Regions from separate parts of the Pseudomonas sp. DC3200b2 genome, predicted to be linked through region 1. Evidence: riboswitches for the same ligand, from Rfam matches in the RefSeq annotation. Region 1 holds a riboswitch; the other holds the start of a gene.
The links. Region 1 has a riboswitch for cobalamin ahead of cobW (cobalamin biosynthesis protein CobW). Riboswitches for the same ligand answer to the same signal wherever they lie in the genome.

Region 1 (6,668 bases):
AGGCCAGGTCCTTGAAGCTGATCGGGCGGCTGATGATTCGACCGTCCAACTCCGGTAGCGCCACATGCATGGCCAGGTCTCGGGGACCGAGCCCCTGGGCGCTTTGCGCCCACATGGGCTGATTATCCTGAGCACAGATGGCCTGGATGACCGGGATATCACGGCGCAGTGGACGCTGCCGGGGGGCCTGCGGGGAGGCCAGGGCGAAGCCGGTGGTGTTGAGCACCGCCGCGGCCGCGACCTCGTCCATCCAGGCCTGCAGTTGTTCCAGGCAGCCTGCCTCCTTGAGGCTGGCGACCGCCACCGGCAAGGGGTTCAAGCCGGCAGCGGCCAACTGGTCACAGAAGGCATCGATGAAACCGGTATTGGCCGCCTGCAGGTGCGAGCGATAGAACACCAGGGGTACCACCGGGGCGCCTGCCGTCCATACCGCTTGCCAGGCGCCAAGGCTGACCACGCCTTGTCCGGGCCGATAGAGGCTCACCCGTGGCAAGGCGGCCGGTGGCGCCCAAGGCAAGGGTTGGGCCAGGCGGCCAGTGAAGTAGGTCGCGGCGATATAACCGAACAGCGCCGATGCGTTGGCCATGCCGCCCTGGCGCAAATACTGCCAGACTGCCTCGCTGACCTCGGCGGGCTCGCTGCCAAGCGCACTCAGCTCCGGATCCGGCCGGTCATCCCCGGGGACCATTATTACCCGCGTGCCCTGCTCCACCAGGCGGCTCAGTTGCTCGACACCATAGCGCCAATAGCCCACGCCCCCATGGAGCGACAGCACGATCAACCTGGCATGACGAAGCACCTGATCGACATAGAGATCTACCGAGGCATGATTCTGCACCTGCATGGGATTGGCCAGGCGCAGGCTTGGAAAATCCCCGGGCAAGCGCTGGGCGGCCTCGGCCAGCAGCGCCAGATGCGAATCGCCACTGCAGAGGATCACCAGCTCGGCCGGCGTTTGCCCGAGGTCGGCGATGCTGTCGTCCGGAACGAAGCCTCCGGGTTGGGTACGCAGCAGATGCATTCGGCCTAGCCTTGCAGGGCGCGGGTCAGTTCGGCGGTCACCGTGGCGCCGTCGAGATCCTGTCCGATAAGCACCAGGCGGGTGAGCCTGGCCTCGTTGCCCTGCCATGGGCGGTCGAAGTGGCGATCGAAGCGGCTACCGACGCCTTGCAGCAACAGGCGCATCGGCTTGCCCGGGATGGCCGCGAAGCCCTTGACCCGCAGGATGGCATGCCGTTGCACCACGGCCTGCAATGCCGCCATCAGCGAAGCCTCGGACGCCTCGGGGAGCTCGACCCAGACGGAATCGAACGCATCGTGGTCATGGTCCGTCTCCTCGCCCTCATGGTGCTGGTCATGGTGGGTCTGACGGCCGTCGATATGAGCCTCGGCCTCAGCGCCAAGCCCGAGCAGCACACCCAGGGGAAGCTGGCCGGCGCGGGCTTCGACGATCTTCACCGCCGGCGGCAGCTCGGCGCTGACCTGGGCGCGCACCGCCTCCAGGCCCGCGTAATCGATCAGGTCGGTCTTGTTCAGCACCACAAGGTCCGCGCTGGCCAGTTGATCTTCGAACAGTTCGTGCAGCGGTGACTCGTGGTCCAGGTTCGGGTCCTGGCGTCGCTGAGCGTCCACTGCCTCCGGGTAGGCGGCGAAAGTGCCCGCGGCCACCGCCGGGGCATCGACCACCGTGACCACTGCGTCCACGGTGCAGGCGTTACGGATTTCGGGCCATTGGAAAGCCTGCACCAGCGGCTTGGGCAAGGCCAGGCCACTGGTTTCAATCAAAATGTGGTCCAGGGTGCCCCGACGCTCCACCAGCTCGCGCATGACCGGGAAGAATTCTTCCTGCACCGTGCAGCACAGGCAACCATTGGCCAGCTCGAACACCCGGCCCACGGCTTCTTCCTCGCTGCAACCGATGCTGCACTGGCGCAGCAGCTCGCCGTCGATGCCCAGCTCGCCGAATTCATTGACGATCACGGCGATGCGACGGCCCTGAGCATTGTCGAGGATATGCCGGAGCAAGGTGGTTTTGCCGGAACCGAGAAAGCCGGTGACGATGGTAACTGGGAGCTTGCTGAGCGTTTTCATGGGTGCCCCTGGCACTATGGCGGGCAGGCGCGGTACAGCACGGGCGATACCCGTTGCGGCTTCGCACCGGATCACCCCGCCCGGTTGAATGGAACTGACTGAACGAGGCAGGTTTCCTGGCTTACGGCATCAGCATTCGTGGCTGATGGCCCGCCGCCTTCCCGCACTCGCGCGCAGTGGCCATGGCAAGCATTACCGTTCACAGTTGCGGGGGCAGCCGCGGCCTGTTACCGCGTTCCCATTTTAACTCCCGCAGGCATGGCAGCCTGGGAGCACCTCGAAGTGGCAAGCCTACGCAGTGCCGGGCCCAAGGTCAATCAAGGCGCCGCCAGATACATTCGATGAGAGAAAGGCTGGCGCCTGTGCGATCCAAAGAATCGATTCCCGCAATCACTGAGAGTGATAGTCATCTTCGAACCATTCGATTCGTCGATGGTCCCGCGTCTCGCCAGAATCCGTTCATTCCTGATAATCAAGATGGGCGGGGCGTTCTATGGAGCAGTCATTCAAACCTTTGCGTTTTTCATTGGCGCTGATGGCGCTTTCGGTGTTGGTGGCCTGCGGCCGCGCGCCGGACACAGCCCTGGCGCCCCAGGCGCCGAAGGTCAGCGTGGCCCAGGTATTGGAGCAGCCGGTGAATGAGTGGGATGAATTCACCGGCCGCCTGGAGGCGCCGGAAACCGTGCTGGTACGGCCACGGGTGTCCGGGCAGATCGACCAGGTGGCGTTCACCGAGGGCGCCCTGGTGAAGAAGGGTGACCTGCTGTTCCAGATCGACCCACGCCCCTTCCAGGCCGAAGTCAATCGGCTGGAAGCACAGCTGCAGCAAGCGCGCGCCAATGCCGCCAACAGTGAAAACGAAGCCAGCCGTGGCGAACGGTTGCGCAGCGCCAACGCCATCTCCGCCGAGCTGGCCGACTCGCGTAACAGCGCCGCGCTGGCGGCACGGGCCGGCGTTGCCGCCATCCAGGCACAGCTGGATCTGGCGCGCCTGAACCTGAGCTTCACCCGGGTCACCTCGCCGATCAGCGGTCGCGTAGGTCGCGCTGAGATCACCGCGGGCAACCTGGTCAGCGCCGACAGCAGCCTGCTGACCCGGGTGGTCTCGACGGACAAGGTATATGCCTACTTTGACGCGGACGAGCGTGCCTTTCTCAAATACAGCCAGCTGACCCGCAGTGGTAGCGTCGGCACCGCCGCCCCCGTGTACATGGGCCTGTCCAACGAAGACGGCAATACCCACCTGGGCCAGCTCAACTTCCTCGACAACCAGGTCAACCCGCAGACCGGCACCATTCGCGGGCGGGCGGTGTTCGACAACCGCAACGGCGAATACACCCCTGGGCTGTACGCACGCCTCAAACTGGTGGGCAGCGGCGTCTACGACGCTGTGCTGATCAAGGACGAGGCCGTAGGCACCGACCTGGGCAAGAAGTTCGTGCTGGTGATGGACAAGGACAACAAGGCCACGTACCGCACGGTGGAACTGGGGCCCAAGCTCGAAGGGCTGCGCATCGTGCGCAGCGGCCTGGCCAAGGGCGACCGGATCGTGGTCAACGGTCTGCAGCGGGTACGCCCCGGCAGCACCGTCGACCCGCAGGCCGTGCCCATGGCCAGCGAACAGACCCTCGCGGCATTGGCCAGCCAACGCCACGCCCTCGAAGCGACCAGCCAGCAGGCGGGCCGTGCTCAAAGCGCGCCTGGCCAGCCCAAGCTGGCCGGCAATTCATCGCCACGCGGCTGAAGGACCTGAGCCATGACATTTTCCGGTTTTTTCATTAAACGGCCGATTTTCGCGGCTGTATTGTCCCTGATGATCCTCATCGGCGGCGCCATTTCCCTCTTCCAGCTGCCCATCAGCGAATACCCCGAGGTGGTGCCGCCCACCGTGGTAGTGCGCGCCAACTTCCCTGGCGCCAACCCCAAGGTGATCGGCGAAACGGTGGCCGCGCCCCTGGAACAGGCCATCACCGGCGTGGAGAACATGTTGTACATGTCCTCCCAGGCCACGGCCGATGGCAAGCTGACCTTGACCATCACGTTCGCCCTGGGCACCAACCTGGATACTGCCCAGGTCCAGGTGCAGAACCGGGTGACCCGCACCGAGCCGAAGCTGCCCGAAGAGGTGACCCGCATCGGCATCACGGTGGACAAGGCCTCCCCCGACCTGACCATGGTGGTGCACCTGACCTCCCCGGACCAGCGCTATGACATGCTGTACCTGTCCAACTACGCCGTGCTCAACATCAAGGATGAGCTGGCGCGACTGAACGGCGTGGGCGACGTGCAACTGTTCGGGATGGGGGACTATTCCCTGCGCGTCTGGCTGGACCCGAACAAGACGGCCTCGCGCAACCTGACCGCCACCGATGTGGTCAACGCCATCCGCGAGCAGAACCGCCAGGTCGCCGCCGGCCAGCTGGGCGCCCCGCCCGCCCCCGGCGACAGCAGCTTCCAGCTGTCGATCAACACCCAGGGGCGCCTGGTGACCGAAGAAGAGTTCCAGAACATCATCATCCGCGCCGGCGCCGATGGTCAGATCACCCGTCTGCGCGACATCGCCCGGGTAGAGCTGGGTTCCAGCCAGTATGCCCTGCGTTCGCTGTTGAACAACCAGCCCGCGGTCGCCATTCCGATCTTCCAGCGGCCGGGTTCCAATGCCATCGACATTTCCAACCAAGTGCGTGGCCGCATGGAAGAACTCAAGCAGGCCTTCCCCGAAGGCATGGACTACAGCATCGTCTACGACCCAACCATTTTCGTGCGCGGTTCCATCGAGGCCGTGGTGCATACCCTGTTCGAGGCCCTTGTGCTCGTCGTGCTGGTGGTGGTGCTGTTCCTGCAGACCTGGCGCGCCTCCATCATTCCGTTGGCCGCGGTACCGGTATCCTTGATCGGTACCTTCGCCGTGATGCATATGTTCGGTTTCTCGCTCAACGCGCTGTCGCTGTTCGGCCTGGTGCTGGCCATCGGCATCGTAGTGGACGACGCCATCGTGGTGGTGGAGAACGTGGAGCGCAACATCGAGCTGGGGCTGGAGCCCATGGCCGCCACTGAGCGGGCCATGACCGAGGTGACCGGGCCGATCATCGCCACTGCCCTGGTGCTGTGCGCCGTATTCGTGCCCGCGGCCTTCATCTCCGGCCTCACCGGACAGTTCTATAAGCAGTTCGCCTTGACCATTGCCATCTCCACGGTGATCTCGGCCTTCAATTCCCTGACCCTGTCGCCAGCGCTCGCGGCGGTATTGCTCAAGGGCCACCACGCGCCCAAGGACGCTTTCTCGCGCCTGCTCGACCGGCTGCTCGGGGGCTGGCTGTTCCGCCCCTTCAACCGCTTGTTCGAGCGCGCCAGCCATGGTTATGTCAGCACCGTGCGGCGGGTCATCCGTGGCAGCGGGATTGCCCTATTCCTCTATGCAGGCTTCATGGTGCTGACCTGGTTCGGCTTCGCCAACACGCCTACTGGCTTCGTGCCCCAGCAGGACAAGCAGTACCTGGTGGCCTTCGCCCAACTGCCGGACGCGGCCAGCCTGGACCGTACCGAAGAAGTGATCAAGCGCATGTCCGCCATGGCCATGGAGCAGCCCGGCGTGGCCAATGCCATCGCCTTCCCGGGGCTGTCGATCAACGGCTTCACCAACAGCCCCAACAGCGGCATTGTCTTCGTGGCTTTGAAGGACTTCGATGAACGCAAGGACGCTAGCGAATCGGCCAGCGCCATCGCGGCGGCCTTGAACGGCAAGTATGCAGGCATCCAGGAAGCCTACATGGCGATTTTCCCGCCGCCGCCCGTCCAGGGCCTAGGGACCATCGGCGGCTTCCGGGTACAGATCGAGGACAGGGGCAACCTGGGCTATGACGAACTCTACAAAGAAACGCAGAACGTCATTGCCAAAAGCCATCAGGTACCCGAACTGGCGGCCCTGTTCACCAGCTACACCGTGAACGTGCCTCAGGTCGACGCCGATATCGACCGGGACAAGGCCAAGACCCACGGCGTGGCCATCAGTGACATCTTCGACACCCTGCAGGTGTACCTGGGCTCGCTGTATGCCAATGACTTCAACCGCTTTGGCCGGACGTACCAGGTAAACGTGCAGGCTGACCAGCGCTTCCGCCTGAACGCTGAGCAGATCGGCCAGTTGAAGGTGCGCAACGACCGGGGCGACATGATTCCCCTGGCCACCTTGCTCAAGGTACAGGACAGCGCCGGCCCGGACCGGGTGATGCACTACAACGGTTTCGTGACCGCCGAGATCAATGGCGCGGCCGCCCCTGGGTACAGTTCCGGCCAGGCCCAGGCCGCCATGGAGAAACTGCTGCGCGACGAACTTCCCAACGGCATGAGCTACGAGTGGACCGAGCTGACCTATCAGCAGATCCTGGCTGGCAACACGGCGTTGTTCGTGTTCCCCTTGTGCGTGCTGCTGGCGTTCCTGGTGCTGGCCGCTCAGTACGAAAGCTGGAGCCTGCCTCTGGCGGTGATCCTGATCGTGCCCATGACACTGCTCTCGGCCATTGCCGGTGTGATCATCGCGGGTAGCGACAACAACATCTTCACCCAGATCGGCCTTA
Region 2 (6,668 bases), on a different contig from region 1:
TGCAGCTTCCAGCCAAGCCGCTAGAATCGGGCACCTTTTGAGTTGAGGCGTAACCCCAGGTCGCATGAAAGAGCCGATCCAACTCCCGCTGGGTGTGCGCCTGCGTGATGACGCCACCTTCGTCAACTACTATCCCGGAGCCAACGCCGCGGCGCTTGGCTACGTCGAGCGGTTGTGCGATGCGGATGCCGGCTGGACGGAGAGCCTGATCTACCTCTGGGGCAAGCCGGGGGTGGGGCGCACTCATCTGATGCAGGCGGCATGCTTGCGCATGGAGCAGCAGGGGCAGCCAGCGGTGTACCTGCCTCTGGCCCAGCTGCTGGAGCGGGGTGTTGGCATTCTGGATTACTTGGCCCAGTATGAGCTCGTATGCCTGGACGATCTCCAGGTCATCGCCGGCAAGGCGGATTGGGAAGAAGCCTTGTTCCACTTGTTCAATCGCCTGCGTGACAGTGGGCGTCGCCTGCTGATCGCCGCGTCACATTCCCCACGGGAATTGCCCGTGAAGCTGGCGGACCTCAAGTCCCGCCTTACCTTGGCCCTGGTTTTTCAGATGCGGCCACTTTCCGACGAAGACAAACTGCGAGCGCTCCAGCTGAGAGCCTCGCGCCGGGGCCTGCACCTGACCGACGAGGTGGGGCATTTCATCCTTACCCGCGGAAGTCGCAGCATGAGCTCGCTGTTCGACCTGCTCGAACGCCTTGACCAGGCTTCCCTTCAAGCTCAGCGCAAGCTCACTATCCCTTTCCTCAAGGAAACCCTGGGCTGGTGATAGCGCCATCATGCCTGTACGGCAGCACGGCTGGCGAATGAGCTGGGCTCGCCTGGCATGACCCTTGCTTTCTCAATTCGGCCGCCACTTGACCGGCGCAGTAGTGGTTTCGCTACTGATAGCTTTCTTATATCGCTTATCTCCGGCTAAGCGAAGCGGATCTACCGAGACTTTTTTCCATGAAATGGTTCGTTACCTGGGCATCGCGGATAACTCAACAAGATCATGGGCTTGGAATCGGGGCTCTTCAGGTTCAAGCGCTCTAGACCGGCAATTTGCGCGTTAGATGTCAGCCTGAACAACGGGAGTCACATAATGTTCTATAAAATTTGCAAATGAGGCCGATAGAAGGCATATTCCACTCTTCTTCAACCAACCGACACGGTCGTGCCCATGCTCAAGCGCTTCGCACCCCTCGTGCCCCTTGCACTCGTTACCCTGCTGGTCGGCTGCGCAGCCCAGTCACCGGTCTCGCAACAGCAGGTGTCCGCCCTCGTTACCGCCGAACGCGCCCCTCAGGCGCCAACCCAGCTTCGCCACCCATCCATTGCCCAGGCTTCCGTGTTCGATGAGGCTGACGAAGCCGACGACAAGGATGACCTGGCCACGTTTTCCAGCAAGGCGCCGTATCGGCTGCCTTTGCTGGCCGATAGTATCCTTGAACGCGGCAAATCCTTGATCGGTACCCGCTACCAGTTCGGCGGCACCACTGAAAGTGGCTTCGATTGCACAGGCTTCATCAACTTCCTGTTCCGCGAGGAGGCGGGCATGACCCTGCCGCGCTCCAGCCGCGAAATGATCAATGTCAAGGCGCCGCTGGTTGCCCGTAGCAACCTCAAGCCGGGCGATGTGCTGTTCTTCGGCACCTCGGGGCGCAAGGGCCGGGTCAGCCACGCCGGTATCTACCTGGGCGGCGATCAGTTCATTCACTCCAGCAGCCGCCGCAGCGGTGGTGTACGGGTCGACAGTCTGGGCGACCGCTACTGGAGCAAAACCTATATCGAAGCCAAGCGCATGCTGGCCATGGCGCCTGTCAGCGAGATGGCTCGCAAGTAAACCAGCGCAACGCCTGACAAGGGTAGCGACGAGCGGTCACGCTTTCGCTGCCCTTTTTTATGGAAAACAGCGGGTTAAACGCTAATCTTCATCGGCAGTCGAACTCGGAACCCCTGTCCATGGCCTTCTTCTTCCTTCGTGTGCTGGCAGCGCTGCCGCTGGTGGTGCTTGCCGGTTGCGTAACCCCGCCGCCGCCCGCGCCTGTTCCTGTGGCTGCGGCCCCCCGTCCGCTGATGGTCGACCCGAGCGATTATTCTTCGATCAAGGCCGATGACGTGCTGTTCCGGGCCATCGGCCTGGTGGGCACGCCCTACCGTTGGGGCGGCAACACCCCCGCGGCAGGCTTCGACTGCAGTGGCTTGATTGGCTTCGTATACCGAGACGCGGCGGGGATAGCCTTGCCGCGTACCACCGCGGAGTTGATCGCCATGCATGCCCCCAGCGTGGACCGCGCCGCGCTTCGCTCCGGCGACCTGGTGTTCTTTTCTACCCAGGGTGGCGGGCAGGTGAGTCACGCCGGAATCTACGTGGGAGAAGGGCGCTTCGTGCACGCACCTTCTACCGGAGGTACGGTGCGCCTGGACTACCTGGACAAACCTTATTGGCAAAAGGCCTATCTGGACGCCAAGCGCGTCATCCAGCCAGAACGGCTGGCGCAAACGGCGCCTTGAATCCAGCGGGTGGGAACAACTGCCGGCGCGCTTGAGGCACGCGCCGGGCCACGGTTCACTACTGGCGAGTCACCCGCCAGATTTTGTTGCCTACATCATCGGCCACCAGCACCCCGCCCTTGTCATCGCCCACCACGCCGACCGGGCGCCCCATGGCTTCGCCCTTGTCATTGAGGAAGCCGGACAGCAGGTCCAGCGGTTGCCCCTTGGGCATCCCATTCTCGAAGGGAACGAAGATCACCTTGTAGCCGCTATGGGGCTCGCGGTTCCAGGAGCCGTGCTGGCCGATGAACACCCCTTGGTCGAAGGGGGCGGGCAGTTGCTTGGGTTGGGCGAAGGCCAGGCCCAGGGAGGCGGTGTGTGGCCCGACCGCGTAATCCGGGGTGATGGCCTTCTGTACCAGCTCAGGATTGCCGGGCTCGACCCGAACGTCCACGTGCTGGCCATAGTAGCTGTAGGGCCAGCCATAGAAGCCGCCATCCTTCACCGAGGTGATGTAATCGGGCACCAGGTCACTGCCGATCTCGTCCCGCTCGTTGACCGCCGTCCACAGCTTGCCGGTTTTCGGCTCCCAGGCCAGGCCATTGGGGTTGCGCAGACCGGTGGCGAACAGGCGCTTCTGGCCGCTGGCGGCATCCACTTCCCAGATCGCGGCGCGGCCCTCTTCGGCGGCCATGCCGTTCTCGCCCACGTTGCTGTTGGAGCCCACGGTAACGTATAGCTTCCTGCCGTCGGGGCTGGCGATTACATTCTTGGTCCAGTGGTGGTTCAGGCTGCCGGCGGGGAGGTCGGTGACCGTTTCGCCGTCGCCGCTGAGGTGGGTGGCGCCCGGCTGGTACTTGAAGCGCAGGAGCTTGTCAGTATCGGCCACGTAGAAATCCTGGCCTACCAGCGTCATGCCGAAGGGTGAGTTCAGGTTCTTGAGGAAGGTCTCCCGGGTTTCCGCTACCCCGTCGCCGTCCTGGTCGCGTAGCAGGGTGATGCGATTGGGGCTCTGCACGCCGGCGCCTGCCCGGCTCATGACCTTTTCCGCCACCCAGCCGCGTATGCCCTTGCTGTCGTCCGGCTTGGCGGGGGAGTTGGTTTCCGCCACCAGTACATCGCCGTTGGGCAGTACATAAAGCCAGCGAGGATGCTCCAGGCCTTCGGCGAACGCTTTCACCTGGGTGCCCGGCGCCGCCTTGGGAGTGACACCGACGGGCCAGCCCACGGCGGGCGCGATGTTGACGGTAGGCACGAGGGTCTTGTTGGGCGCGGGCAGTTTCGGCGAGGGACCGGTGCCGTCGGATACTTGCAGCTTGGCGCTTTCCCCGCAGGCGGCCATGCTGGTGGCCAACAGAGCGATAAGGGCGAGACTGGACTTGGGCATGGCATCAGCTTCCTGGCGAGCGGTATGTACCGTAGAGGCAGCGAGCCGGCGGAGGTTCAACATGCCGCATTGACGCTGTGGGGCCAACCCCTTACCCTTCGCCGATCGTTTCAGGTGTCCGACGTGCCGCAGGCGCTCGGGTGAAACAGGGAAGCCGGTGCGAACCCGGCGCTGCCCCCGCAACGGTAGATGAGTCACGCTTGAGCACAAGCCACTGGGGAACCGGGAAGGCGCTGAAGCTGGGCAGCGCCCACTCATAAGCCCGGAGACCGGCCTGAAACCCATGGGCGTGACCTGCGCCTGTCATACGAGATCGCCGCGCGGGTGAGAGCGGCATCGACGTTCGCGTGCCCGCCGATCCCGGCGCAGGCGCGGCGTTGGTGCGCCCCCGCGAGCGAGCGGAGAGCAGCGATGAACGATACCACCGGGCGCGACGAGCGCCACCAGGCGCGCATGGTGCGCAAGAAAGCCGTGATCGATGCCCGTATCGCCGCCTCGCCGGACGAGCGAGGCGTGCTGCTGGTGCTTACTGGCAATGGCAAGGGCAAGAGCAGTTCCGGCTTCGGCATGCTGGCCCGCGCGCTGGGTCATGGCATGCGTTGCGGCGTGGTGCAGTTCATCAAGGGTCGCCAGGCCACCGGGGAAGAACTGTTTTTCCGCCGCTTCCCCGAAGAGGTCAGCTTTCATGTGATGGGCGAGGGCTTCACCTGGGAAACCCAGGATCGCCAGCGTGACATCGCCGCCGCGGCCGCGGCCTGGGACGTGGCGCGAACCATGCTGCGGGACCCGGCTCTGGATTTCGTGCTGCTGGACGAACTCAACATCGCCCTCAAGCACGGTTACCTTGACCTGCCCATGGTACTGGCCGACCTGAGCGGCCGACCCTCTCTGCAGCATGTGATAGTGACGGGCCGCGCCGCGCGGCCGGAGCTGTTGGAAATAGCCGATACGGTAAGCGAGCTGGGCTTGGTCAAGCATGCTTTCCAGGCGGGCATCAAGGCGCAGAAAGGGATCGAATGGTGAGCCAGGCACGGCGATGCCCTGCGGTACTGATTGCCGCCCCCGCTTCCGGTCAAGGCAAGACTACCGTCACCGCGGCCATGGCGCGTTTGCACCGCAATCTTGGTCGCCGCGTGCGGGTGTTCAAGTGCGGGCCGGACTTTCTCGACCCGATGATCCTGGAGCGGGCCAGCGGCGCCCCTGTCTACCAGCTGGACCTGTGGATGGTCGGCGCCCATGAGAGCCGGCGGTTGCTGTGGGAGGCCGCCGAAAGCGCGGACCTGATCCTGGTGGAAGGGGTGATGGGGTTGTTCGACGGCACCCCGTCCAGCGCTGACCTGGCCATTGCCCTGGGTGTGCCGGTGCTGGCGGTGATCGACGGTACCGCCATGGCGCAGACGTTTGGCGCCCTGGCCCTTGGCCTGGCGCGTTACCGCCCGGAACTGCCCTTTGCCGGTGTGATCGCCAACCGCGTGGGCAGCCCACGGCATGGTCAACTGCTGCGCGACAGCCTGACCGAAGGATTGCGCTGGTTCGGCGGCTTGCCGCGCGAACAGGCCATCAACCTACCCAGTCGGCATCTTGGCCTGGTCCAGGCCAGTGAACTGGACGACCTGGATCGACGCCTGGACGCGGCAGCCGAGGCACTGGCTGGCGTGCTGGGCGCAGAGGCCGAGGCGCTACCGCTTCCTGTCAGCTTCGAGGCGCCGCAGCCGAGCCTGAGCGAGCCCATCCTGGCCGGGGTGCGTATCGCGGTGGCCCGGGACGAGGCCTTCGCCTTCCTTTATAACGGCAATCTGGATGCCATGCGGGCCATGGGCGCCGAGCTTCACTTCTTCTCCCCGCTGGCTGACGCCGCGCTGCCCGCCTGCGACAGTCTCTACCTACCCGGAGGCTACCCCGAGCTTCACCATCGCCAGCTTGCGGCGAACCAGCCGATGCTGGCGGCCATCCGCGCTCACCACCAGGCAGGCAAGCCACTATTGGCCGAATGCGGGGGCATGCTGTATCTGCTCGACGGCCTCACTGACGTGGCCGGGGAACGCGCCCCGCTGCTAGGGTTGATGCCTGGCGAGGCCCGCTTGCAAAAAAGGCTGGCGGCCCTGGCGTTGCAGGAGGTGGACCTGGGCCATGGCTGCTTGCGCGGCCACACCTATCACCATTCACTCACCGATACACCATGGGTGCCGGTGGCCCGTGGCCATAGCCCCAATGGCGGCCGGGGTGCCGAAGCGGTCTACCAGAGCGGTCGGCTCACCGCCTCCTATGTGCATTTCTACTTCCCGTCCAACCTGGCCGCCACCGCGGCTCTGTTCAAGCCCGAGGGTACTTAGTGGTCACCGAACACGCTTATGCCGAGGCCGAGCGAGCCGCCATCTACCGCGCCATCGCCGAACGCCGCGACATGCGTCATTTCAGCGGTGGAGAAGTCGATCCGCACACCTTGCAACGGCTGCTGGCCGCGGCGCACCAGGCGCCAAGCGTCGGCCTGATGCAGCCGTGGCGCTTTATCCGGGTGCGCTCCCCGGCGCTGCGCCAGGACATTCATCGTCTGGTCGAGGAAGAGCGCGTGCGTACCGCGCAGGCCCTGGGCGAACGCTCCGATACGTTCATGAAGCTCAAGGTCGAGGGCGTGCTGGAATGCGCCGAACTGCTGGTGGTCTCGCTGATGGAGGGTCGTGAAGCCCATGTCTTCGGCCGGCGCACCCTTCCGGAGATGGACCTTGCCTCCCTGGCCTGCGCGGTGCAGAACCTCTGGCTGGCGGCTCGTGGCGAAGGCCTTGGCATGGGCTGGGTTTCG

Region 2: linked by a shared signal. The riboswitch ahead of cobO (cob(I)yrinic acid a,c-diamide adenosyltransferase) and the one ahead of cobW (cobalamin biosynthesis protein CobW) in region 1 are both predicted to bind cobalamin.

Annotation. Positions count from the first base shown of each region.
Region 1 covers NZ_JAFCTA010000002.1:355,190-361,857, reverse strand. The annotation lists gene cobN (cobaltochelatase subunit CobN) at 1-1,021, opposite strand, end outside; gene cobW (cobalamin biosynthesis protein CobW) at 1,027-2,091, opposite strand; cobalamin riboswitch at 2,181-2,386, opposite strand; gene mexE (multidrug efflux RND transporter periplasmic adaptor subunit MexE) at 2,585-3,835, shown strand; gene ACP691_RS07410 (efflux RND transporter permease subunit) at 3,848-6,668, shown strand, end outside.
Region 2 covers NZ_JAFCTA010000001.1:1,080,893-1,087,560, forward strand. The annotation lists gene hda (DnaA regulatory inactivator Hda) at 65-772, shown strand; gene ACP691_RS05225 (C40 family peptidase) at 1,166-1,828, shown strand; gene ACP691_RS05230 (C40 family peptidase) at 1,948-2,499, shown strand; gene ACP691_RS05235 (PQQ-dependent sugar dehydrogenase) at 2,558-3,868, opposite strand; cobalamin riboswitch at 3,964-4,160, shown strand; gene cobO (cob(I)yrinic acid a,c-diamide adenosyltransferase) at 4,280-4,891, shown strand; gene ACP691_RS05245 (cobyrinate a,c-diamide synthase) at 4,888-6,201, shown strand; gene bluB (5,6-dimethylbenzimidazole synthase) at 6,201-6,668, shown strand, end outside.